DNA from 2 places in the Flavimobilis sp. BM9 genome. Region 2 is predicted to be linked to the other one. Evidence: predicted binding sites of a transcription regulator. Region 2 holds the regulator's gene; the other holds the start of a gene.
The links. Region 2 encodes Rex, which represses fermentation and respiration genes when NADH is low (regulators of the CRP and FNR family bind a similar motif). Its sites were predicted from a motif close to CTTGTGAANNNNTTCACAAG; they were not measured.
Positions count from the first base shown of each region.

Region 1: a site for Rex is predicted at 4,059-4,078, ahead of adhE (bifunctional acetaldehyde-CoA/alcohol dehydrogenase). Genes of this name have one in related genera too.

Region 1 is NZ_JBZEMO010000005.1:284,392-295,410, forward strand. It holds gene AC4F3Q_RS10865 (M15 family metallopeptidase) at 1-1,134, shown strand, start outside; gene adhE (bifunctional acetaldehyde-CoA/alcohol dehydrogenase) at 1,259-4,012, opposite strand; gene AC4F3Q_RS10875 (hypothetical protein) at 4,181-4,606, opposite strand; gene AC4F3Q_RS10880 (TrkH family potassium uptake protein) at 4,667-6,058, opposite strand; gene AC4F3Q_RS10885 (sensor histidine kinase) at 6,266-7,411, shown strand; gene AC4F3Q_RS10890 (response regulator) at 7,408-8,082, shown strand; gene AC4F3Q_RS10895 (metalloregulator ArsR/SmtB family transcription factor) at 8,331-9,287, shown strand; gene AC4F3Q_RS10900 (arsenate reductase ArsC) at 9,316-9,753, shown strand; gene AC4F3Q_RS10905 (hypothetical protein) at 9,828-10,199, opposite strand; tRNA gene AC4F3Q_RS10910 (tRNA-Arg) at 10,541-10,616, opposite strand; gene AC4F3Q_RS10915 (FadR/GntR family transcriptional regulator) at 10,726-11,019, opposite strand, start outside.
Region 2 is NZ_JBZEMO010000001.1:102,245-113,263, reverse strand. It holds gene AC4F3Q_RS00490 (AMP-binding protein) at 1-401, shown strand, start outside; gene AC4F3Q_RS00485 (1,4-dihydroxy-2-naphthoate polyprenyltransferase) at 445-1,314, shown strand; gene AC4F3Q_RS00480 (DUF4229 domain-containing protein) at 1,333-1,590, opposite strand; gene AC4F3Q_RS00475 (PLDc N-terminal domain-containing protein) at 1,623-2,078, shown strand; gene ccsB (c-type cytochrome biogenesis protein CcsB) at 2,174-3,211, opposite strand; gene resB (cytochrome c biogenesis protein ResB) at 3,208-4,911, opposite strand; gene AC4F3Q_RS00460 (cytochrome c biogenesis CcdA family protein) at 4,908-5,744, opposite strand; gene AC4F3Q_RS00455 (TlpA family protein disulfide reductase) at 5,744-6,346, opposite strand; gene AC4F3Q_RS00450 (histidine phosphatase family protein) at 6,354-7,034, opposite strand; gene AC4F3Q_RS00445 (YceI family protein) at 7,198-7,743, shown strand; gene AC4F3Q_RS00440 (redox-sensing transcriptional repressor Rex) at 7,804-8,430, opposite strand; gene AC4F3Q_RS00435 (glutaredoxin family protein) at 8,427-8,714, opposite strand; gene AC4F3Q_RS00430 (HAD family hydrolase) at 8,753-9,649, shown strand; gene AC4F3Q_RS00425 (30S ribosomal protein bS22) at 9,753-9,851, opposite strand; gene AC4F3Q_RS00420 (helix-turn-helix domain-containing protein) at 9,962-10,168, opposite strand; gene AC4F3Q_RS00415 (acetoin utilization protein AcuC) at 10,309-11,019, opposite strand, start outside.

The DNA of each region.
Region 1 (11,019 bases), on a different contig from region 2:
GCGGCACGTCCCGTCGTTCCGCAGCCCGTCGTCGTCCCGTCGCTCGAGCCCGACGAACAGCCGGTCGCCCTGCGCCCCGCTGCTCCCGTCACGCAGTCCCGGCCGACCGCGCCAGCCGCCGCCCAGCTCGCGCGGCCGCAGGTCGCCGCGACCTTGGCCCAGCCCGTCCTCCCGGACCCGGTAGCAGCGGCCCCCGCGAGCGAGGCCCTCGCGGCCCCGGTCCTCGCAGCAGCCACCCCCGCAGCAGCGACCACGTCCGACGTCCCGTCCGGTCCGCTCGCCGCACCTGCCGAGACGCCCGGCGATCCGGCGGTCACCTCCAGCGCCGCCGCCTGTGCGCCGATGAGCCGGCGGGCGACCGTCGAGGCGCGTCGCGCTGCCGCGGGCAAGAAGCCGCGCTCCGCAGGTTCGTCGTTCCACCGGCCCGCTGGACGCGCGCACAAGGGCGGCTGGGTCGCTCGTGCAGGCATCCTCGCGGCACTAGGGATCACGACGATCGCCGTGCCCCTCGCGAACGCCTCGCAGCAGGGCGCTTCGGCGACGTCCGTCCCGCTCGTCGCCGAGGGGCGCAGCACGCTCGACGTCATCACCTCGAGCTCGAGCTCCGCCGCCGCGACCGAGGCGGTCATCGTCGCCGAGGGCGGCACGCTCGCCGGGCGCGACGCAGCCGTCGCCTCACGCGGCTCCGCCCGTGACACCCTGGCGGGTTGCGACCTGACCACGACGGTCCGCAGCGAGAACGGTCACCTGCGCAACGACGAGCTGTGCGACCTGACGCAGTCCGGACACCGCCTCCAGCCGTACGCAGCCGTCGCGTTCGACGCGCTCAACGACGCCTACCGCGCGAAGTTCGGCACGGACATCTGCCTGACCGACTCGTACCGCAGCCTCGCGGGCCAGTACTCGGTCGCTCGGACCAAGCCGGGCTTGTCGGCCCGCCCGGGCACCTCGCAGCACGGCCTCGGCCTCGCGGTCGACATGTGCAAGCCGGCGTACTCGTCGACCCAGCGCTGGAACTGGTTGAAGGCCAACGGCCCGACGTACGGCTGGGACAACCCGGCATGGGCCCGGGCCGGGTCTTCCGGCAAGTACGAGCCCTGGCACTGGGAGTACTTCCCGCTCGTCGAGTACTGAGCACCTCCACACCTCACGAGAGGCCCCGCCCGATGGGCGGGGCCTCTCGTCGTCGTGGGGCACGGCGCGTCCCGGGTACGCAGAAGGCGCCCCGTCGGTGACGGGGCGCCTTCTGGTGCGCGAGCTACTTCTTGGCGGCCTTGCGGGGCGCCTTGCCCTTCGGGGTCTCGTCAGAGCCGCTCTCGACCGCAGCAGCGGTCACGGAGCGACGTCCGGCGCGGACCTCCTCGAACGAGGTGCCGTAGTACGCGGCCTCCATGAGGGTCTTCATGTCGTCGAGCATCGGCATGCGCGGGTTGGCCGGCGCGCACTGGTCCTCGTAGGCACCCATGGCGAGCTTGTCGAGGCTGCCGATGAAGTCCTCCTCGGCGACACCCTGAGCCTGGAACGAGCGCGGGATGCCGACCTTGTCGCGGAGCTCCTCGACGGCGCGTGCGTAGGACTCGACGCCCTCCGCTGGGGTGCTCGCGGGGAGACCAAGGTGCTTGGCGATCTCCTGGAAGCGCTCCGGGGCGACGTAGTGCTCGTACTTCGGCCAGCTCGTGAGCTTGGTCGGGACAGTGCCGTTGTAGCGGATCACGTGCGGCAGGTACGTCGCATTGGTGCGCCCGTGGATCAGGTGGAACGTCGACCCGGTGACGTGAGCCATCGCGTGCACGATGCCGAGGAACGCGTTGCCGAACGCCATGCCGGCGATCGTCGCGGCGTTGTGCATCTTCTCGCGCGCCTTGACGGTGCGCTCGTCGGTGGCACCCGGGCCGCCGACGACCGACGCCTCGATGTTCTCGAAGATCAGCTTGATCGCGTGGAGGCACAGACCGTCGGTGTAGTCGTTCGCGTAGACGGAGACGAACGCCTCGGTCGCGTGCGTCAGAGCGTCGAAGCCCGAGTCGGCAGCGAGGAAGCCGGGCATCATCGCAGTCAGCGCCGGGTCGACGATCGCGACGGTCGGCGTGAGCGCGTAGTCGGCGAGCGGGTACTTCTTGCCGGACTCCTGGTCGGTGATGACCGCGAACGGCGTCATCTCCGAGCCGGTGCCCGAGGTGGTCGGGATGCAGACGAGCTTCGCCTTGTCGCCGAGCTCGGGGAACTTGAACGCGCGCTTGCGGACGTCGAAGAACTTCTCCTTCATGTCGGCGAAGTTGATCTCCGGGTGCTCGTAGAGCAGCCACATGACCTTGGCGGCGTCCATGGGCGAGCCACCACCGAGCGCGATGATCGTGTCGGGGGCGAACTGGCGCATGAGCTCGGCGCCGTGCTGGACGGAGTCGACGGTCGGCTCGGGCTTGACGTCGTCGATGATCTGCAGCGCGATGCGCTGGCCGCGACGGTTGAGCACGTCGAGGATCTTGTCGACGAAGCCGAGACGGGTCATCGTCGTGTCGGTGACGATCGTGACGCGCTCGATGCCGCGCATGTCCGTGAGATAACGGATGGCGTTCGGCTCGAAGTACGTCTTCGCGGGAACCTTGAACCACTGCAAGTTGTTGTTCCTCCGCCCGATGCGCTTGATGTTGACGAGGTTGATCGCGGACACGTTGTTCGAGACCGAGTTGTGGCCGTACGAGCCGCAGCCGAGCGTCAGGGACGGGATGAACGCGTTGTAGATGTCACCGATGCCGCCGAGCGAGGACGGGGCGTTGGTGATGATGCGGACCGCCTTGATGCGCGACCCGAACTCGTCGATGATCTCCTTGTTCTCGGAGTGGATCGAGCCCGAGTGGCCCAGACCGTCGAACTCGACCATCTGCTCGGAGAGGCGGATGCCCTCCTCGGCGCCGTCGGCGCGCAGCACGGCGAGGACGGGGCAGAGCTTCTCGCGGGTGAGGGGCTCGTTCACGCCGACCTCGGACACCTCGGCGAGGATGATCGACGTGTCCTCGGGGACGGAGAAGCCGGCGTTCTCGGCGATCCACTGCGGGGTCTTGCCGACGACGGTCGGGTTGAGCTTCGCGCCGGCGCAGTTCTCGCCACCGGCGGTCACGCCGAAGATGAACTCCTCGAGCATGGCCTTCTCGGCGGGGGTCGCGCGGTAGGCGTGGAGGGTCGCGAACTCGGCCATGGCCTCGTCGTAGATGGGGGCGTCGAGGATGACGGCCTGCTCGGAGGCGCAGATCATGCCGTTGTCGAACGCCTTGGAGAGGACGACGTCGTTGACGGCGCGCTTGAGCTTGGCGGAGCGCTCGATGAAGGCGGGGACGTTGCCCGCGCCGACGCCGAGGGCCGGCTTGCCGCACGAGTAGGCGGCGCGGACCATCGCGTTACCACCGGTCGCGAGGATGAGCGCGATGCCGGAGTGGTTCATGAGGAGGTTGGTGGCCTCGAGGGACGGCTCCTCGACCCACTGGATGCAGTTCTCCGGGGCGCCGGCTGCGATGGCTGCGTCGCGCACGACCTTGGCGGCGGCGACGGAGCACTGCTGCGCGCTCGGGTGGAAGCCGAAGACGATCGGGTTGCGGGTCTTCAGGGCGATGAGCGCCTTGAAGATCGCGGTCGACGTCGGGTTGGTGACCGGCGTGACGCCGCAGATGACACCGACGGGCTCGGCGATCTCGGTGATGCCCGTGATCTCGTCGCGGTTGATGACGCCGACGGTACGCAGGCTGAGCATCGAGTTGGTGACGTGCTCGCACGCGAAGATGTTCTTCACGGCCTTGTCCTCGAACACACCGCGGCCGGTCTCGGCGACGGCCTTGACGGCGAGCTCGCCGTGCTCGGAGAGCGCGGCGACCGAGGCCTTCTTGACGATGTGGTCGACCTGCTCCTGGTCGAGCTTGAGGAAGGCGGTCAGCGCCTCCTGGCCGCGGGCGACGAGTGCGTCGATCTTCGCGGCGACCGACGACTGCTCGGCGGCGGGCGTGGCCTGGGTGGTACTCATCTGAGGTCCCCTTCGATGTCGGGTTCGCGTGCCTTGTTGTGGTGCGCTTGTGATCTTGTGCACAAGGCTACGGCGCATCTCGGGCCCGGTCCCATGTCAAAGGTCCCACCTTTTGTCCTGTATTTCCGCAGGTCAAAGGTGGTGTGGAGGCAAACGTCCCAGACGGGTCTAGCGCTGCTCGCCGCTGGTCCCTGCGTCACGACGTCGAACACGCTCGCGGCGGACAGCCTGAGCCGCGATCGAGGCGACGACGAGCGACGCCGCGTTCTGAGCGGACGCCGCCACGACGAGCTGGGCGCGCGACACCTCGATGCAGCGCTCCGCCATGGGCTGCGCCGTGGGCTCGAACGCGCTCGGGCTCCAGTCCCGGACGATCTCGAGCGCCGATGGCCCGCACGGTTCCCCGGCCAGGTTCCCCCCGACGACCAGACCCCCTGTGGCGATCAGGACGAGGAGGTACACGACGCCGGTCCGCACGACGACCGGGCGTCGCTCCGGCGCGACAACCCGGTGCACGAGCACGGTCGCGCCGATGATGACGGCCGAGATCACGTAGGAGATCCCCATGTAGACCTGTATGCCCGTCGCCCCCATGCAGCGAGACGCTACCGTGTCGCCAGCGACGACGGCGCCTCCGGCGTCGGGCCGCGGCCGTCAGCCGATGAGCGGGCGCCCCTCGGGCCGACGGACAAGTCGCTGACGCTCACGCAGCACCAGCGCCGAGGCGAGGGTGACGGGGCCGAGACGGCCCGCGAACATCAGGCCGACGAGGAGGATCTGGTGCCCCGCTGCTAGTTGTGCCGTGATGCCCGTGGACAGCCCGACGGTCGCGAATGCGGAGACGACCTCGTACAGCACCTGGTCGAGCGTGTAGGTGCTGGTCATGGCGATCACCATCGTGGAGACGACGACGACGGCGACGCTGAGGAGAGCCACGGCGAGGGCCTGGCGGATCACCGCGGGGGAGAGGCGCCGGTCGAACAGGTCGACGTCGGGGTCGCCTCGCAGCTCCGCTGTGATCGCGAGCAGCAGCACGGCGAAGGTGCCGACCTTGATCCCGCCTGCGGTCCCGGCGCTACCTCCTCCGATGAACATCAGGACGTCGCTGCCGAGGAGCGTCCCGGTGTTCATCGCGGAGATGTCGACGCTGTTGAAGCCAGCAGTCCGTGGCATGACGGCCTGGAAGAAGCCCGCAAGCACGCGACCTGGTGCATCGAGCGCGCCGAGCGTGCCTGGGTTGGTCCATTCTGCGGCGGTGACGAACAGGGTCCCGCCGCCGAGCAGGATGGCAGTCATGAGCAGGGTGAGCCTCGTGTGGACGCTCCACCTACGGGGGCGACGATGCTGCCGCATCACCTCCATGATCACCGGGAACCCGATGCCGCCCAGGATGACTGCAGCGGCGATCGGCAGGCAGATCCACGGGTCGGCGACGAACCCCGAGAGGTTGTCGCTGAACAGCGCGAAGCCAGCGTTGTTGAAGGCGGAGATGGAGTGGAACACGCCCAACCACACGCTCGAGCCCAGGGATCTGTCGTAGGCGACGGCAAATCGGACGGCGAGCACGACCGCGGTGAACGCTTCGACGGCGAGGCTGATCCGGGCCACACCGAGAAGAACCGTCCGGACGTCGCCGAGGCCGACGCTCTTCGTCTCCGTGGCGGCGACGATCCGTGAGCTCAGACCGAGCTGCCGGGAGATGAGGAGCCCGAGGAGCGATGCGAGAGTCATGATCCCGAACCCGCCCACCTGGATGAGGACGAGGATCGTCGCCTGCCCGAAGGCGGACCAGTCTGTCGCGGTGTCCACGACTGCGAGCCCGGTCACGCAGAGAGCCGACGTGGCGGTGAACAGCGCCTCGAGCGCTGTTGCGCCACCAGGACCCGGGGTGGCCACCGGGAGCATCAGGAGCCCAGTGCCGATGGCGATCCCGGACGCGAAGCCTGCGACGACGGTGCGCCCGGGGTTGTGGCTCCACGTACGTCGCCAGTCCCGAGCCTGCCGGGGATGACGGCGTACCGGCGGGCGTGGTGTCCAGATGCTCATCGACGTGCTGTGCCTCGGTCGGGGGGCGCGGATCGGGGGCGTCCGCGGCGCCAGCATTCGCCAGTGCCGTACGAGCCTAGGTTCTGCGTGCCGGAAGACGGTCACGAGCGGGGCTCGTCCGACATCAAGATTTCGTAAGGAGGCCGCGGGTCGTCACCGGCGGCGATCGGTGTGCGTGGGCGGGCCTCGCTGTGGGACCGTGTCAGGGTGGCTCGGTGGACGATCTCGTGGCAGCGCGCACAGCGTCGTGCTCGCGGAGGGGTCGCGACCCATCGGCAGGTCGTAGGCCTGATCCTCTCGCTGCTCGTCCCGCCCGGGGGCAGCGCGTTGCTGCTGCTCGCTCGGGACGACCTGGCGCTGGGCAGCGTCCTGCTCCTCTACCTCCTCGGCGTCGTCGTCGTCTCGGCCGTGGGCGGCCTGATCCCGGGTCTCGTCGCAGCGACGCTGTCGTTCGGCCTCGCGAACTGGTTCTTCGCCCCGCCGTTCTACACGCTCGCGGTCGAAGGGCGGGACATGGTGATCGAGCTCGTGGTGTTCGCTGCTGTCGCTCTCGTCGTCGCCACGACGGTCGAGGTCGCGGCCCGCGACCGTCTCCACTACCAGCGCGACCTTGACGTGCACCTGGCTCGCACGCGCGACCTCGCCGCGCAGGACAAGGTTCGTGCCGCGCTCCTGGCCTCGGTCGGGCACGACCTGCGAACGCCGCTGGCGAGCGTCAAGCTCGCCGTCAGCAGCCTCCGACAGACGGACGTCGCGTGGTCGGGCGCAGCACGGGCGCAGCTGTTGGAGACGATCGAGGACTCGACCGACCGGCTGTCTCGACTGGTGGCGAACCTCCTGGACATGACCAGGCTGCGCTCGGACGCGGTCACGGTCGCCCTCGCTCCGGTCGCGCTGGACGAGGTCGTCCTCGGGGCGCTGCGGACGGAGGACCGGAGTCGTGTCGAGGTGTCGCTCGACGACGGCCTTCCGCTCGTGCTCGTGGACCACGGTCTTCTCGAGCGGGTCGTCGAGAACCTGGTGGACAACGCGCTTCGCTTCAGCCCTCCCGACGCGCGCGTCGAGGTGTGCGCGCGGGAGCATGCCCGCGCGACGGAGGGCCACGCTGCCGGGAAGGTGACGACGATCGACCTGAGCGTCGTCGACCACGGGCCGGGGATATCCCCTGATCGCTGGGACGAGGTGTTCGTGCCGTTCCAGCGTCTGGACGACCGGGACAGTCGATCGCACGTCGGTCTGGGCCTGGCGATCGCGCGCGGGTTTGCCGAGGCGATGTCGGGCGAGCTGAGCCCGTCGACGACGCCCGGCGGAGGCCTGACGATGACGCTGCGACTGCCGGTGGCGGGGACATGACCAGGCTGCTCCTCGTCGAGGATGACGAGTCCCTGGTCCGGACTCTCGACCTGGCTCTGACCGCGCACGGCTTCGACGTGCGGGCGGCGGCTCAGGGCGAGCGGGCGCTAGTGCTCGCCACCACCTTCCAGCCTGCGGTCGCGATCGTCGATCTCGGCCTGCCCGACGTCGATGGGCTCGCCGTGGTGAGGCAGCTTCGCGCGTGGTCGGACCTGCCGGTGATCGTCCTGTCGGCACGCGACGCCCAGCGTGACAAGGTCGCGGCCCTTGACTCGGGCGCGGACGACTACGTGACCAAGCCCTTCGGGATGGACGAGCTCTTGGCGAGGCTGCGTGCGACGCTGCGCCGTGCCTCTGGCGGTGATCGCCTGCCGGTCTTCGAGTCAGGGCACCTGCGGATCGACCGCACCGCCCGACGCGTCGAGCGCGACGGCGACCGTGTCCATCTCACCCCGACGGAGTGGAGCCTGCTGGAAGCGCTCGTGTGCTCGGCCGGACGCGTGGTGACCCAGCGTGACCTGCTCAACGAGGTGTGGGGGCCGCAGTACGTCGACGAGGTCACCTACCTCCGCGTCTACGTCGCCCAGCTGCGCCGCAAGCTCGAGACGGACCCGGCCTCGCCCCGCCACCTGCGCACCGAGCCCGGAGTGGGGTACAGGTTCGAGCCGTAGCGGTCCCTGGCGCACGGTGGCGCCCTTGGAGCGGGGCGCCCCCTCCTGTCGTTGCTCTCTGTTCATCCGGAGTTGGTTCGAGAATGCCTCGACACCTGTCAATATAGATCGACATCGATACAGGTGGGCGTTCATCGCGGCCGGCAACAACGTCGGGCGGGCGATCGCTGTCCGATCGCCACGTCCGGGAGGGCATCATGACCACGTCACGCGAGGAGTGCCCGGCGAGTCCGGCTGAGGCTCACAGCATGAGCCTGGACGCCGCGACCCAGGTCGCGGCCGTCCTGAGAGCGCTGGCCGAGCCGCTCCGCCTGCGGATGCTCTCGTTCATCGCGACCGGGCCCACCGGCGAGGCTTGCGTCTGCGACATCGCGACGGTCGCCGACGTCGCACAACCCACCGTCTCCCATCACCTCAAGGTGCTCAAGAGCGTCGGAGTCCTGGTCTCCGAGCGGCGCGGCACCTGGGTCTACTACCGGATCGCTCCCGACCTGCGGGGCGCGGTGAGCACTCTGCTCGATGCCTTTGCCCCGGCCGTGCTCGAGATCGCGCAGGCGACCCGCGGCAGCGACGGACTCAGCGATGTCGACGACGTGCTGGCACGTATCGCAGGCCAGCTGGCCGCCCGCTTCGGGAACATCGACTCCGCCCTCGTCACGGCCACGGTCCGCGAGTCCTACACCGCGCTCGCGCGGAGCGCCGGGGTCCGGGCTCATCTCGTTGCGACGGCGGAACGCTTCGCCCGTCAACGCCTCGAGGACATCACCCGTACGAGCCAGCCGTCCGTGAAGGTTCCGCAGGTGCTGTTCATCTGCGTCGCCAACGCGGGGCGCTCGCAGATCGCCGCGGAGCTCGTTCGCCAGTACGCCGGGGACGCCGTCATCGTGCGGTCAGCAGGATCGGCGCCCGCCAGCGACATCCATCGTGGCGTCCGTACGGTGCTGGCTGCCATGGGGTCCAGCGGCGACGCTTATCCCAAGCCGCTCACCGATGACGCGGTGCGGGCGGCGGACGTCGTGGTCACGATGGGCTGCGGAGACACCTGCCCGGTGCTCCCAGGGGTCCGCTACGAAGACTGGGTCGTCGGCGACCCTGCGCTCGCTTCGCACGACGGGGTCATGGCCATCACCGCCCAGATCGACGCTCACGTGCGCGCCCTGCTCACTTCCCTGCTCCCCGATCTCGAGCTCCCGGAACCCCGGTGAGCTCTCTTACCAGCACCAGGAGATACCCATGAACCCCACCGCCGGACACGCCTCGGCCAAGCCTTCTGTCCTGTTCGTCTGCGTCCACAACGCCGGTCGCTCCCAGATGGCCGCTGGCTATCTGCACGCTCTGGGGGCGGGGCGGGTCGAGGTCCGTTCCGCGGGGTCCCAACCAGCCGACCAGATCAACCCGGTCGCTGTCGCGGCCATGGCCGAGGACGGCGTCGACATCACGTCCTTCGCCCCCAAGGTCCTCACGACGGACGCGGTCAAGGCGTCCGACGTCGTGATCACGATGGGCTGCGGTGATGTCTGCCCGATCTTCCCCGGCAAGCGCTACGAGGACTGGAAGCTCGACGATCCTGCTGGCCAGGGCATCGACGCGGTCCGCCCCATCCGCGACGCCATCAAGGCTCGCGTGCGGGTGCTGCTGGACGAGCTCGGCATCGACCCGGTCACCGCGTGAACACCTGGTGAGCGCGACGCGCCGCCGCGCCTGCGTCGGCTCGCAGCGCGAGAGGTCGCGCAATGGTCCGGGTATCAGCTCGGCGGGCCGTAGAGCAGGCGCCTGACAGCAGACCGCGACACCAGCAGCGCGATGACGAGCAGCGTGACGGGGAGGAACCCCCCCAGGCTTACGGAGCCGCCGAATGCGACGTCGATCAGCCAGAGCACGACGAACTTGCTCCCCGCTGCCACGGTCCAGAGCATCAGACCAGACACGGCCTTGGACAGTCGCGTCCGGGCCTCGCGCAGCCGGGTCATCACGGCGCCTTTGAGGACCAGGACAACCTCGAGGGTGATCTTGAGCAGTGCGGCCGTCAGCATCGAGAGGGTGAAGGTCTCGCTGATCACCGGGGCGAAGAACTGAATGGCGACGTTCAGGACGACGACATACACGAAGAGGTCCATCACGTCTGCCGGGTGCGTGAGGACCCAGGCTCGCAGCTGTCCGAGCCGCGAGCGCGCCTCACCTACGGCCGGATCGGACGACTCGCTCATAGCACTCACCCTCCGCCTGCGATCGCGGGGTTCGCAAGAGCCTTGACCAGCGCGACCCGCCCGGATCAGGGGCCGTGCCGAGAACGTTCTCAGGCCCGCTTCATGTTCGTCTTACGCCTGTTGTCGTGCTTCGCTGTCGTGTCGAGATGAGGCCGCCCCCCGGCCCTCGATGAGGACCGGCCCCCAGACATGACAACGGCGGACCTACGATTTCGTAGGTCCGCCGTCGCGGATGTCCTGAGACATCACAATGGTGCCCTCGACAGGATTCGAACCTACGACCTTCTGCTCCGGAGGCAGACGCTCTATCCACTGAGCTACGAGGGCGGGACCAGGACTGACCTGGAACCTGTGCCGGTCGCAGACGCGTCCAGCACGAGCACCGAGACTACCACCGCGGCGCTCCCGGTGCGCACGCGCGCCGGGCCTGGGCCGGTCAGCCGCGCAGCGGGGAGAGGTACTCCTCGAGGTAGCCGTAGATCTCGTGGGCCGCGCGGTCCTCGTCGCCGTCGGCGATCGCCTCGACGAGCGCGTCGTGCGTGTGGTCGGGGTGGTCGGTCTCGACGTTCGCGCGGATCGAGTCACCGATCGCGTCGATGAGGTTCTCGTAGAGGTCGAGCAGCAGCGGGTTGCGGGCGGCCGCGACGATCGCGCGGTGCAGCGCGAGGTCGGTCGTGACCATCGCGTCGATCTCACGGGCGGCGAACGATTCTCCGCGGTGCTGGTTGAG
Region 2 (11,019 bases):
TGGGCGAGCTCGAGCTGTCCGAGGACACGATGCAGATCACGCTCACGGTCCTGGGCCGCGCCGACGACGTCGTCGTGACCGGCGGCGAGAAAGTCTCCACGGGCGCGGTCGAGGCCGCGCTGACCGGCTGGGGCGGCCTCGGTGAGGTCGCCGTCGTCGGGACGCCCGACGACCAGTGGGGGCAGGCGGTCGTCGCGATCGCGACCGCGCCCGGCGAGGCGCCGACGCTCGACGACGTGCGCGCCCACGTCCGCGAGGTTCTCGGCGCCGCGGCGGCGCCGCGCACGCTGCGCGTCGTCGACGCGCTCCCGCTGCGCGGCCCCGGCAAGCCCGACCGCGCCGAGCTCGCACGCCTCGCCGCCGAGGCGTGGGCCGCGCCGCAGGGCCCGACGCCCCCGTGAGGAACTAGGCTCGTACGGTCGTCCCGCCGACCTGAGGAGAACGATGGCCACCCCCCGCCAGTGGATCGCCGGTGCCCGCCCGCGCACGCTGCCCGCCGCTGCCGCGCCGGTCTTCGTCGGCACGGGTGCCGCCGCCCAGCTCGACTCGTTCCACGCGGGTGCCGCCGCGCTCGCGCTCCTCGTCGCTCTCGCGATGCAGGTCGGCGTCAACTACGCGAACGACTACTCCGACGGGATCCGTGGCACAGACGCGGACCGGGTCGGGCCGATGCGGCTGACAGGGTCGCTCGCGGCGCGCCCCTCCCAGGTGCAGGCGGCAGCGTTCGCCTCGCTCGGCGTCGGCGCGCTCGCGGGGCTCGGCCTCGTGGCGCTGTCCGGACAGTGGTGGCTGCTCGCGGTGGGCGCCGCAGCGATCGTCGCCGCGTGGTTCTACACGGGCGGCAAGCGTCCGTACGGGTACATGGGACTCGGCGAGGTGTTCGTCTTCGTGTTCTTCGGCCTCGTCGCCGTGCTCGGCACGACCTACACGCAGGCCGGCCGCATCTCGTGGGCCTCAGGCCTCGGGGCTGTCGCGATCGGCCTCATCGCGTGCGCGATCCTCATGGTCAACAACATCCGCGACATCCCGACCGACCACGTCGCGGGCAAGCGGACGCTCGCCGTCCGCCTCGGCGACCACCGCGCGCGCCGCGCCTACTGCGCGATGATCTGGGGCGCGATGCTCCTCGGCGTGCTGTGCGCGCTGACGACGCCGTGGGCGCTGTCGGTCGTGCTCCTCGCGTTCCCTGCGACGCTCCTCACGCTGCCCGTGCTCGCAGGCGCTCGCGGGCGCCTGCTCGTCCCTGTGCTCGGCGGCACGGGCCTGTTCGAGCTCGCGTTCGGGATGCTCCTCGGGTTCTCGCTCGCCCTCTGAGAACGGGCGGCGCCTGCCTCAGCCCTCGGCCTCGGCGTCCTCGTCGGCCTCGTCGCGCGACGGCTTCCCTGCTGCCGCGCGGCGGGCCTCGGCGCGCTCGGCGAGGTAGATCGCAGCGAGGTCCCGCGGCTGTCGCAGCAGCACGGGCGACGCGAGCAGCGCGATGATGACCGCCACCAGCAGGAGCAGCCAGCCGCGGAATCCCGCGACGGAGAGCAGGCCGACGCACGCCGCGAGGAGCAGGAGCCGGTAGAGGGAGTACAGGACGACGGGCATGCCTCCCAGCCTAGGCGTCTACCCTGGGAGGCATGCCCCGAGTACTTCTGACGCTCGCCGTGATCGCCCTCACCGTGTACGCGGCGACGGACGCGTGGAACGCGGAGGACGAGGACCGTCGCGGTCTTCCGCGCGGCCTGTGGCTCATCCTGATCCTCCTGCTCCCCGGCTTCGGCGCGATCGCGTGGTTCGCCCTGTCGAGCCAGACGCGGCGCGCGCGGGCCGGCGCGTCAGGTCCGCGGCGCCAGCCCGGCGTTCGCCCGACGGCCGCCCCGGGCGCTGCGCCGCGGTCCGGCGGGCCCGTGGCCCCGGACGACGACCCCGAGTTCTTGTGGCGGCTCGAGCAGGAGCGGCGTCGTGCGGCGCGCGAACGTCGGCGCGAGCACGGTCACGGACGTGGCGACCGGCACGGTCGCCCGTCGCACGAGACCGGCGGGGACGCGTCGTCGGCCGACGACGAAGACCCCGCAAGCCCGCAGGGCTCCTGACGCACCGCCGGCGAGGCTCCTGACGCACGGCCCGACGACGAAGCGCCCGGCTGGACCGTGAGGTCCTGCCGGGCGCTTCGTGTTCTGGCCGCCGCTCAGATCTGCGAGTAGCTGTGCATCCCGTTGAACAGGATGTTGACGCCGGTGAAGTTGAACAGCACGCACGCGAAGCCGACGACGACGAACCAGGCGGCGCGCCGCCCCGACCAGCCGCGCGTCGTGCGCGCGTGCAGGTACGCCGCGTAGACCACCCAGATGACGAAGCTCCAGACCTCCTTGGGGTCCCAGCCCCAGTACCGCCCCCACGCATCCTCGGCCCAGACGGAGCCGCCGATGATCGTGAAGGTCCACATCACGAAGCCGACCGCGTTGATCCGGAAGCTCAGCACCTCGAGCTGCGCAGGCCGGGGCACCGAGTCGAGCCAGTGCCACGACGCGAGCACCCCGGAGCCGTTCGCGCGCGAGTCCTGCAGGAGCTGCAGGACCGAGGTGGCGAACGCGACCCCGAAGACGCCGGTCGCGAGGATCGCGATGCCCACGTGGATGACGAGCCAGTAGGACTGCAGCGCCGGCTGCACGCCCGCTGCCGCGACGTGGAAGGCGTTGAGCGCGACCATGAGCGCCGAGACCGACAGGATCGTCACGAAGATGCCGAGGAAGCGCACCTCGAGACGCTGCTGGATCACGAGGAAGACGAGGACCGTGCAGAAGGCACCGACGAGCGTGAACTCGTACATGTTCGCCCACGGCGCGCGTCCGGCGGCGACGCCGCGGGTGACGATCGCTGCGAGGTTGAACAGGAAGCCGAGCCACAGCGTCGACATCGCGATGCCGAGCGGCTTCGAGCTGCGCCATGCGCCCCAGGGTGTGCCCTTGCCGCGGCCAGCGTTCGCGGACGCGCTCGTGCCGACCGTGGAGTCTGGTCGCGCGGACCACCCGGGGGTCGTGATCGACGTGGGCGTGGTCGCGGTGGATGCGACGCTCATCGCGGTGGCGAGCGCCGGCTGCGGGGCTGCTTCCTCGACGGGCGCGCCCGCGCGGCGCGCCATGTCGATCGCGAACGCGACCATGGCGATCGTGTAGGCGGTCGCTGCACCCCACACGAGGATGTCGCTGATCTCACCGATGGTCATCGGTCGGCTCCTTCGGAGTCGTTCGTCGTAGCCCCGGGGGGCGGGATCGCGGCCGACGCCGCGTCGAGCATCGCGTCGACCTCGCCAGGGAGCCCGGCATCGTCGGTACGGGCGAGGCCTGCTGCGCTCACCACTGTACGTGGCGCGCCGTCGACCGTCTCGGTCCAGGCGCGCAGCCACACGCGCCTGCGCGGCGTGAAGAGCGACAGCATGAGGCCGGCGAGGGAGGCGACGGCGAACGTCGCGATCCAGGTGAGCGCCGGGTCGTGCCGCAGGTCGAGCGCGACGAAACGGGGGACGCCCGTCGCGGTCTGCGTCGGGTCGTCGGGCAGGCCGCCCCGGAACGTGAGGCGGCCGAGGCCGTCAGGCAGGTCGACGCTCTGGCCCGGCGAGAGCAGGATCGTGGCCGGCTCGTCGCCGTCGTCCACCTGGATCATCGCGTCGGTGTCGAGCTCGTAGACGTTCTGCGGGATCCCGGAGTCGAGGCCCAGGTCGCCGCGCCACACGGTGAGCACGAGCACGGGGTTGCGCAGGTCCGGGTGGATCGAGCGAAGGCCGCCCTCGGTCATCTGCGCGGTCGGCAGGAGGTAGCCGACGAGGCCGATCTGGTCGCCCGACGTGACGTCGGGCACCTTGATGACCCCGCGCGACGTGTAGACGGCGTCCTCCGGGATGAACGGGACGGGCCCCGAGAACGCGACGTTGCCGTCGGCGTCGACGACCTCGACGTCAGGTGCGAAGCCGTTGCCCTGGAGGTAGACCTTGGCGCCGCCGATCTCGAGCGGGTGGTTGACCTTGATCGTCTCGGGGCGAGGCGCCTGCTCGTCGTCGCGGACGGTGACGTGCGCCGTGAAGTCCTTCGCGGCGAGGCTCGCGTCCTCGGTGAACTCCGCGTCGAAGTCGTCGAGCGTGATCGAGAACGGGTGCAGCGACTCCGGGTCGAAAGCCGTGCCGGACGAGAACGTGTCGTAGGCGCTGACCGAGTTGGCGAAGCCGCGGCCCTGCACGACGATCGCCTGCCCGCGGTACTCGAGCGCCTGGCCCACGCCGACCGAGACGAGCAGCCCGAGCAGCGCGAGGTGGAAGAGCAGGTTGCCCGTCTCGCGCAGGTACCCGCGCTCGGCGGAGACGGTGTGCGCGACGCCGCCGAGCGCGCCCGCAGGGGCGGGCTCGGTGCTCTGCTCGACGCGGAACCGCGGGAGCCAACGGGGCCCGCGCAGGTGCGCCGCCGCGGCGTCGGCCACGTCGGCGGGCGACGCGGCGACGACCCGCTCGGCGCGTGCCGGGAAGCGCTCGAAGCGTCGCGGCGTGCGCGGAGGCTTCGCGCGCAGGGCGCGCCAGTGGGCGCGCACGCGCGGCGTGATGCACCCGACGAGCGAGACGAACAGCAGTATGTAGATCGCGGAGAACCACACCGACGCGTAGACGTCGAACATGCCCATCCGGTCGAGCCAGGGGCCTGCGGTCGCGTGGTCCGCGAGGTACTGCTCGACTGCTGCGGGGTTCTGCGGGCGCTGCGGCAGCGCAGAGCCCGGGACGGCTGCGACCGCGAGCAGCATGAGCAGGAGGAGCGCGACGCGCATGCTCGTGAGCTGGCGCCACGTCCAGCGGATCCAGCCGACGACGCCGAGCGCCGGGAGGGGCGCGGACCCGTTCTCGACGAACGCGTCCTCGATGCCCTCGGGGCGGTAGCCGCTCACAGCGCCGTCTCGAATCCGCCGACGAGCCCAGCGAGCGACTGCGTGAGGGAACCCCACAGCCCGGTGACGAGCGCGATGCCGACGAGGACGAGGAGGCCGCCTCCGACGCGCATCACGGCGAGACGGTGGCGGCGCAGGAACGCGGTGAGCCGCACGGACGACTCGAGACCCAGCGCGACGGCGAGGAACGGCAGGCCGAGCCCGAGGCAGTAGGCGACCGCGAGGACGGCGCCGCGGCCTGCGGTGCCCTGGTCGAGGGCGAGCGCATTGATCGCGACGAGCGTCGGCCCCATGCAGGGCGTCCAGCCGAGGCCGAAGACGAAACCGAGGAGCGGCGCTCCCCACAGCCCCGCGCGGGGGGCGAGGTGGAAGCGGCGGTCGGTCTGCAGCGGTGCGAGGAGACCGACGAACGCGAGCCCCATGAGGATCACGACGACGCCGAGGACGCGGGTGAGCGTCTCTTGGTGCTCCCGCAGGAGCCCGCCGACGGAGCCGAAGAGGATGCCGTACGCGACGAAGACGACCGTGAAGCCGGCGACGAAGAGCCCGACGCCGGCGAGGACGCGGCCGCGGCCGGAGGTGCGCTCCTCGGTCTGCGCGGGGGCGGTCTGGTCGTCGGTCTGCGCGGTGCCGGTCGGTGCGGCGGCTGCCGCCCCGCGCACGCGCCGCGCGTCGGCGGCACCAGCCATGCCGCCCAGGTACCCGAGGTAGCCGGGCACGAGCGGCAGGACGCACGGCGACGCGAAGGACAGCAGCCCCGCGAGGACGGCGATGGGGAGCGCGAGGAGGAGGGAGCCGCTGAAGACCGTCGTCCCGGCGTCCGCGAGGACGATCACGTCTCGGCCAGGACGTCGTCGATGATCGCGGCGATCGTCGTCGCGTCGAGCAGCCCGAGGACGCGTGCGGCGACGCGACCCTGCCGGTCGAGCACGACCGTCGTCGGGGTCGCGGCGACGGGGACCACGCCCTCGAGGGCCGACGTCGCGGCGCCCGACCGGTCGTCGACCGACGGGAACGGGATCTCGTATGTGCGCTCGAAGGCCTGCGCCGCCCCGGCGTCGTCGGTGCGGTTGATGCCCAGGACGTGCACCCCCTGCTCGGCTCGCGACGTCGCGAGCTCGGCGAGGACGGGCGCCTCGACACGGCAGGGCGGGCACGCGGCGAACCACGTGTTGAGGACGACGACGTCGCCGCGCCACGCGGAGACGTCGACCGCCTCGCCCGTGTAGTCGGTCCCCGTGAGCTCGAGCGCGGGGCCGCGCTCGGCGGCGGCCCACGTGCGCACCGAGCCGTCGCCCGACTGGTAGCCCTGGTCGGCGATCTGGGTCGGCCCGTCGTCCGGTGCGGAGGAGCAGCCGGCGAGCAGCACGAGAGCGGCGACGGCGGCGGCGACCGCGCGTCGTGCGGCTCGGGCGGGGTGGGGGCGGGCGTTCACGGCCGGCTCAGGCTCCTGCGACCTTGGACGCGCCCGGCAGCAGGTCGGCGACGGGCTCGGAGTAGTCGAGGCCGACGAAGCGGTCGCCGTCGAAGCGCAGGGAGGTCACCGACGCGAGCGAGCACTCGCGCTTGCGCGGGTCGTGGAAGTACGGGCGGCCCTCGTACGAGGAGCGCGTGATCCACACGGGGAGCTGGTGGGAGACGAGGACGACCTCGTGACCTTCCGCGAGCCTCCGGGCGTCCTCGATCGCGGCGCGCATGCGGGCGACCTGCTGCTTGTAGGGCTCGCCCCAGGAGGGGCGCCACGGGTTGATGAGGCGGGGCCAGTGCCGCGGGTGGCGCAGCGAGCCGTCGCCGACGCCGAACGTCTTGCCCTCGAAGTAGTTGCCCGCCTCGATGAGCCGCTCGTCGGTGCCGAGCTCGAGGCCGAACGCGGCTGCGATCGGGGTCGCGGTCTCCTGGGCGCGCTGGAGCGGCGACGCGATGACGTGCGTGATGTCTCGCCGCACGGGGGTGGTGCCTGCCGGGGTCGACTCGCTCGTCTCGCCGGCGAAGTGCTTGGCCACGCGGGCGGCCATCTCGTAGCCGCGCTCGGAGAGGTGGTACCCGGGCAGGCGCCCGTAGAGGATCCCCTCGGGGTTGTGGACTTCGCCGTGGCGCATCAGGTGGACCGTGGTCTGAGGCATGGGCCTAGTGTCGCAAACTTCCCGCTCGCGCCGGGTGTGGCGCTCGTCTCTGAGCCGTGTGGTGGAGACCACTTGCGTTCCGCGCGGATGTGGTTGAAGATTAACTTGAAACGGCAATCAATGCAGCCGCATGAACCTCGTCGCACACCCCAGGAGACTCACCATGACCGCTCTGCCCACCGGCCTCGCCCCCGCCACCTACACGATCGACGGCTCGCACACGCAGGCCGGGTTCACCGTCCGCCACGCCGGCATCTCCAAGGTCCGCGGCACCGTCCCCGTCACCGAGGGCACCATCGTCATCGGCGAGGACGTCGAGAGCTCCTCCGTCACCGCCGTGCTCGACGCGACCGCCCTGAGCACCGGCGACACGAACCGCGACGCCCACCTCCAGAGCGCCGACTTCTTCTCCACCGACGTCAACCCGACCTGGTCCTTCACCTCGACCTCCGTCAAGGCCGACGGCAGCGACTTCCTCGTCACGGGCGACCTCACGATCGCCGGCGTCACGAAGCCCGTCGAGCTCGCGCTCGAGTACACCGGCTCCGCCGTCGACGCGTTCGGCGCCGCCCGCGCCGGGTTCGAGGCCTCCGTCACCATCTCCCGCAAGGAGTGGGGCATCACCTGGAACGCCGCCCTCGAGGCCGGCGGCGTGCTCGTGAGCGACAAGGTCGCCATCCTCCTCGAGGTCTCCGCCGTCAAGGCCTGATCCTCGTCACAGACCGAAGGCCCGGCGACCCCCTGCGCCGGGCCTTCGTCATGCCCACCCTCAGACAGGCGGCAGGTAGTACGACAGGATCTGCAGCTCGGCCGCGACGTCCACGCTCCGCAGCGCGACGCCGTCAGGCACCGAGAGCGCCCGCGGCGCGAAGCTCAGCACCGACCGCACACCGCTCGCCGCGACCGCGTCGAGCGCGTCCTGCGCGGCCCCGCCCGGCACCGTCAGCACCGCGAGCGACACGTCCCGCGCCACCACGAGCCGAGGCAGCTCCGCAAGGTCCGCGACCTCGACCCCGGCGACGGTCGTCCCGACCACCTCCGGGTCGACGTCGACGAGCGCGACCACCTCGAAGCCACGCGGCACCAGCCCGGCATGGCTCGCGACCGCCCGGCCCAGGTTGCCGACACCGACCACCACGACGCCGCGACGCCGCCCCACGCCCAGCGCGCCACGCACGTGCGCGCGCAGCTCTGCGACGTCGTACCCCACACCACGCTTGCCGTACGACCCCAGGTGCGACAGGTCCCGACGCAGCTGCGCAGGCTCGACCCCGGCCGCCGCCGCCAGCTCGACCGACGACGCCGTCACGACACCACGCCGCACGAGATCGTCGAGGACCCGGGCGTACACGGGGAGCCGCGTCAGCGTCGGCGGCGGCACCGCCGTCGACGTCATCGCGCCACCCCCGACGGCCCCCCGAGCGCACGGCGCAGCCGCCGCTCGTCGACCCGCCAGAACGCCTGCTGCACGCCGTCCACCAGGACGACCGGCACGTAGTCGGAGAACTGAGCGACGAGCTCCGCGTCGCCATCGACGTCCACCTCGACCCACCGCTCCCCCGCCTCGGCGCACACGGCCGCGACGACCACACGGGCGTCGTCGCACAGGTGGCAGGACGCACGAACGAGCAGCTGGACCCGCGGCGCTGCGCCGGCGGACGAGGTGGTCACCGGTTCCATACGGCAACAGTACGGACTGTCTCGCTAGAGTGGACGACATGTCGACCGCCCGCGAGCCCTCCGCAGACGAGTCGGTCGAGCCGGTTCCCGAGCAGTCGGCCGAGGCCGCCGCCGACGCGGCCCTCGACCTGGCCAGCCCCGTCGAGAGCACGACCGTCGACCCGACACGCATCGCCGCGTTCTTCGACGTCGACAACACGATCATCCGCGGCGCAAGCGCCTTCCACCTCGCGATCGGCCTGTACCGCCGTGACTTCTTCAAGATCCGCGACCTCGTCTTCGCAGCGCTGCAGCAGTGGCGCTTCATCGCGCTCGGCGAGAGCAAGGAGCAGATCAGCTCCGTGCGCGACCGCGCTCTCGGCATCATCAAGGGGCACACGGTCGCCGAGGTCACCGCGATCGGCGAGGAGGTCTGGGACCAGGTCCTGTCGCTGCGGATCTTCCCCGGCACGCGCAAGATCCTCGACGCGCACCTCGCGGCGGGCCATCAGGTGTGGCTCATCACCGCGACGCCCATCGAGATCGGCGAGCTCATCGCCCGGCACCTCGGCGCGACCGGGGCGCTCGCGACGATCGCGGAGCACAAGGACGGCGTCTACACGGGGCGTCTCGTCGGCGAGATGATGCACGGCGAGAGCAAGGAGGCCGGAGCGCGCGAGCTCGCGGACCGGCTCGGCCTCGACCTCGCCCACTGCTACGCGTACGGCGACTCGGCGAACGACATCCCGATCCTCAGCTCGGTGGGCCACCCGTGCGCGATCAACCCGGAGCCGCGGCTGCGGCGCCACGCGAAGGACGTCGGCTGGCCCGTGCGGGAGTTCCGCGGCAAGCGCCGCCTCGCGAAGCGCGGTGTGAAGACTGCGAGCGCCGCGGGTCTCGTGTGGTTCCTGACCCAGGTCGCACGGTCGGTCCGCCGCTCGATCGCCAAGCGGTGACGCAGCGCTGACGCCCGGCCGACGCGCGAGGCCACCACCAGGTACGGCAAGAGCCCCCGTCCCGAGGGACGAGGGCTCTTCGCAGAGAACGCCTGCGGCGTCCTTACTTCTTGTTGCGACGCTGGTGGCGCGTCTTGCGAAGCAGCTTGCGGTGCTTCTTCTTCGCCATACGCTTGCGACGCTTCTTGATAACGGAGCCCACGGGTCCTCGCAATGTCGATCGGTAGCTTGCACGGCACACCGGGAGGCACCGCGCTCGGAAAGTCCGTCCGCCAGTCTAACCCCTGCCGCACCCTGCCCGCGACACAGGTGTCAGGAGGACTTCAGGTCCCGCAGGTCCTGAGCCCCACCGAGGTACTGCTGCAGCGCCTCGACGGGCACGCGGAACGACTTGCCGACCCGGACCGCCGGGATCTCGCCCGAGTGGACGAGGCGATAGACGGTCATGCGGGACACACGCATCTCGTCGGCCACCTCGGCGACGGTGAGGAAGCGAGGCCTCGCGGCGGCGTCAGACATGCAAGCGCTCCTCGTGTCGAACCTGGTCAGGTGGGTGTGCGGACGCACAGCCTGGGCCGCGCGTGCAGCACACTCTAGGCCCTGCGCGACTCACGAGGGAAGATGCTTCACCCTCCCAGGAAGGACACCCCACCTGCCCGTCAGTACGGCTCGGGGTGCAGCCCGAGCAGCGGGAAGACCGCGGACCGCGTCGCCATGACGGCGCGGTCGACACCGTCGGCCGGGTCGTACCGGCCGGACCAGGACGGGTCCGCGTGCTGCTCGTCCCCGTCCTCGTCGATGACCGCGGGCGGCTCGGCGCCGACCTCCCGGCGCACGAGCTCACGCCACTCCTCGGGGAGCGGGGTGTGCGCGGGCACGGGCACGTGCGCGGCCTCGGCGAGGAGGCTCGCCCACACGCGCGGCACGACGTCGACGACCGCGTAGCCCCCACCTCCCAGCGCGACCCACCGGCCGTCGCACAGCTGGTGCGCGAGGGCGTGCATGCGCCGCACGGCGGCGCGCTGCGCAGCCGTGCTGACGCGCAGCGACGAGAGAGGGTCGTGCGCGTGGGCGTCGCAGCCGTGCTGCGTCACGAGGACCTGCGGCCGGAAGTCCATGAGGACCTCAGGCACGACGCCGTCGATCGCGCGCAGCCAGCCTGCGGGTCCCGTGCGCGCCGGGAGCGCGACGTTGACCGCGCTCCCGGGCGCGCCCGGCCCGCCGGTCTCGGTCGGGTAGCCCGTGTGCGGGAAGAGCGTCGCAGGGCTCTCGTGGACCGACACGGTCAGCACCCGCGGGTCGTCCCAGAACACCTTCTGCACGCCGTCACCGTGGTGCGCGTCGAGGTCCACGTACGCGACGCGCTCCAC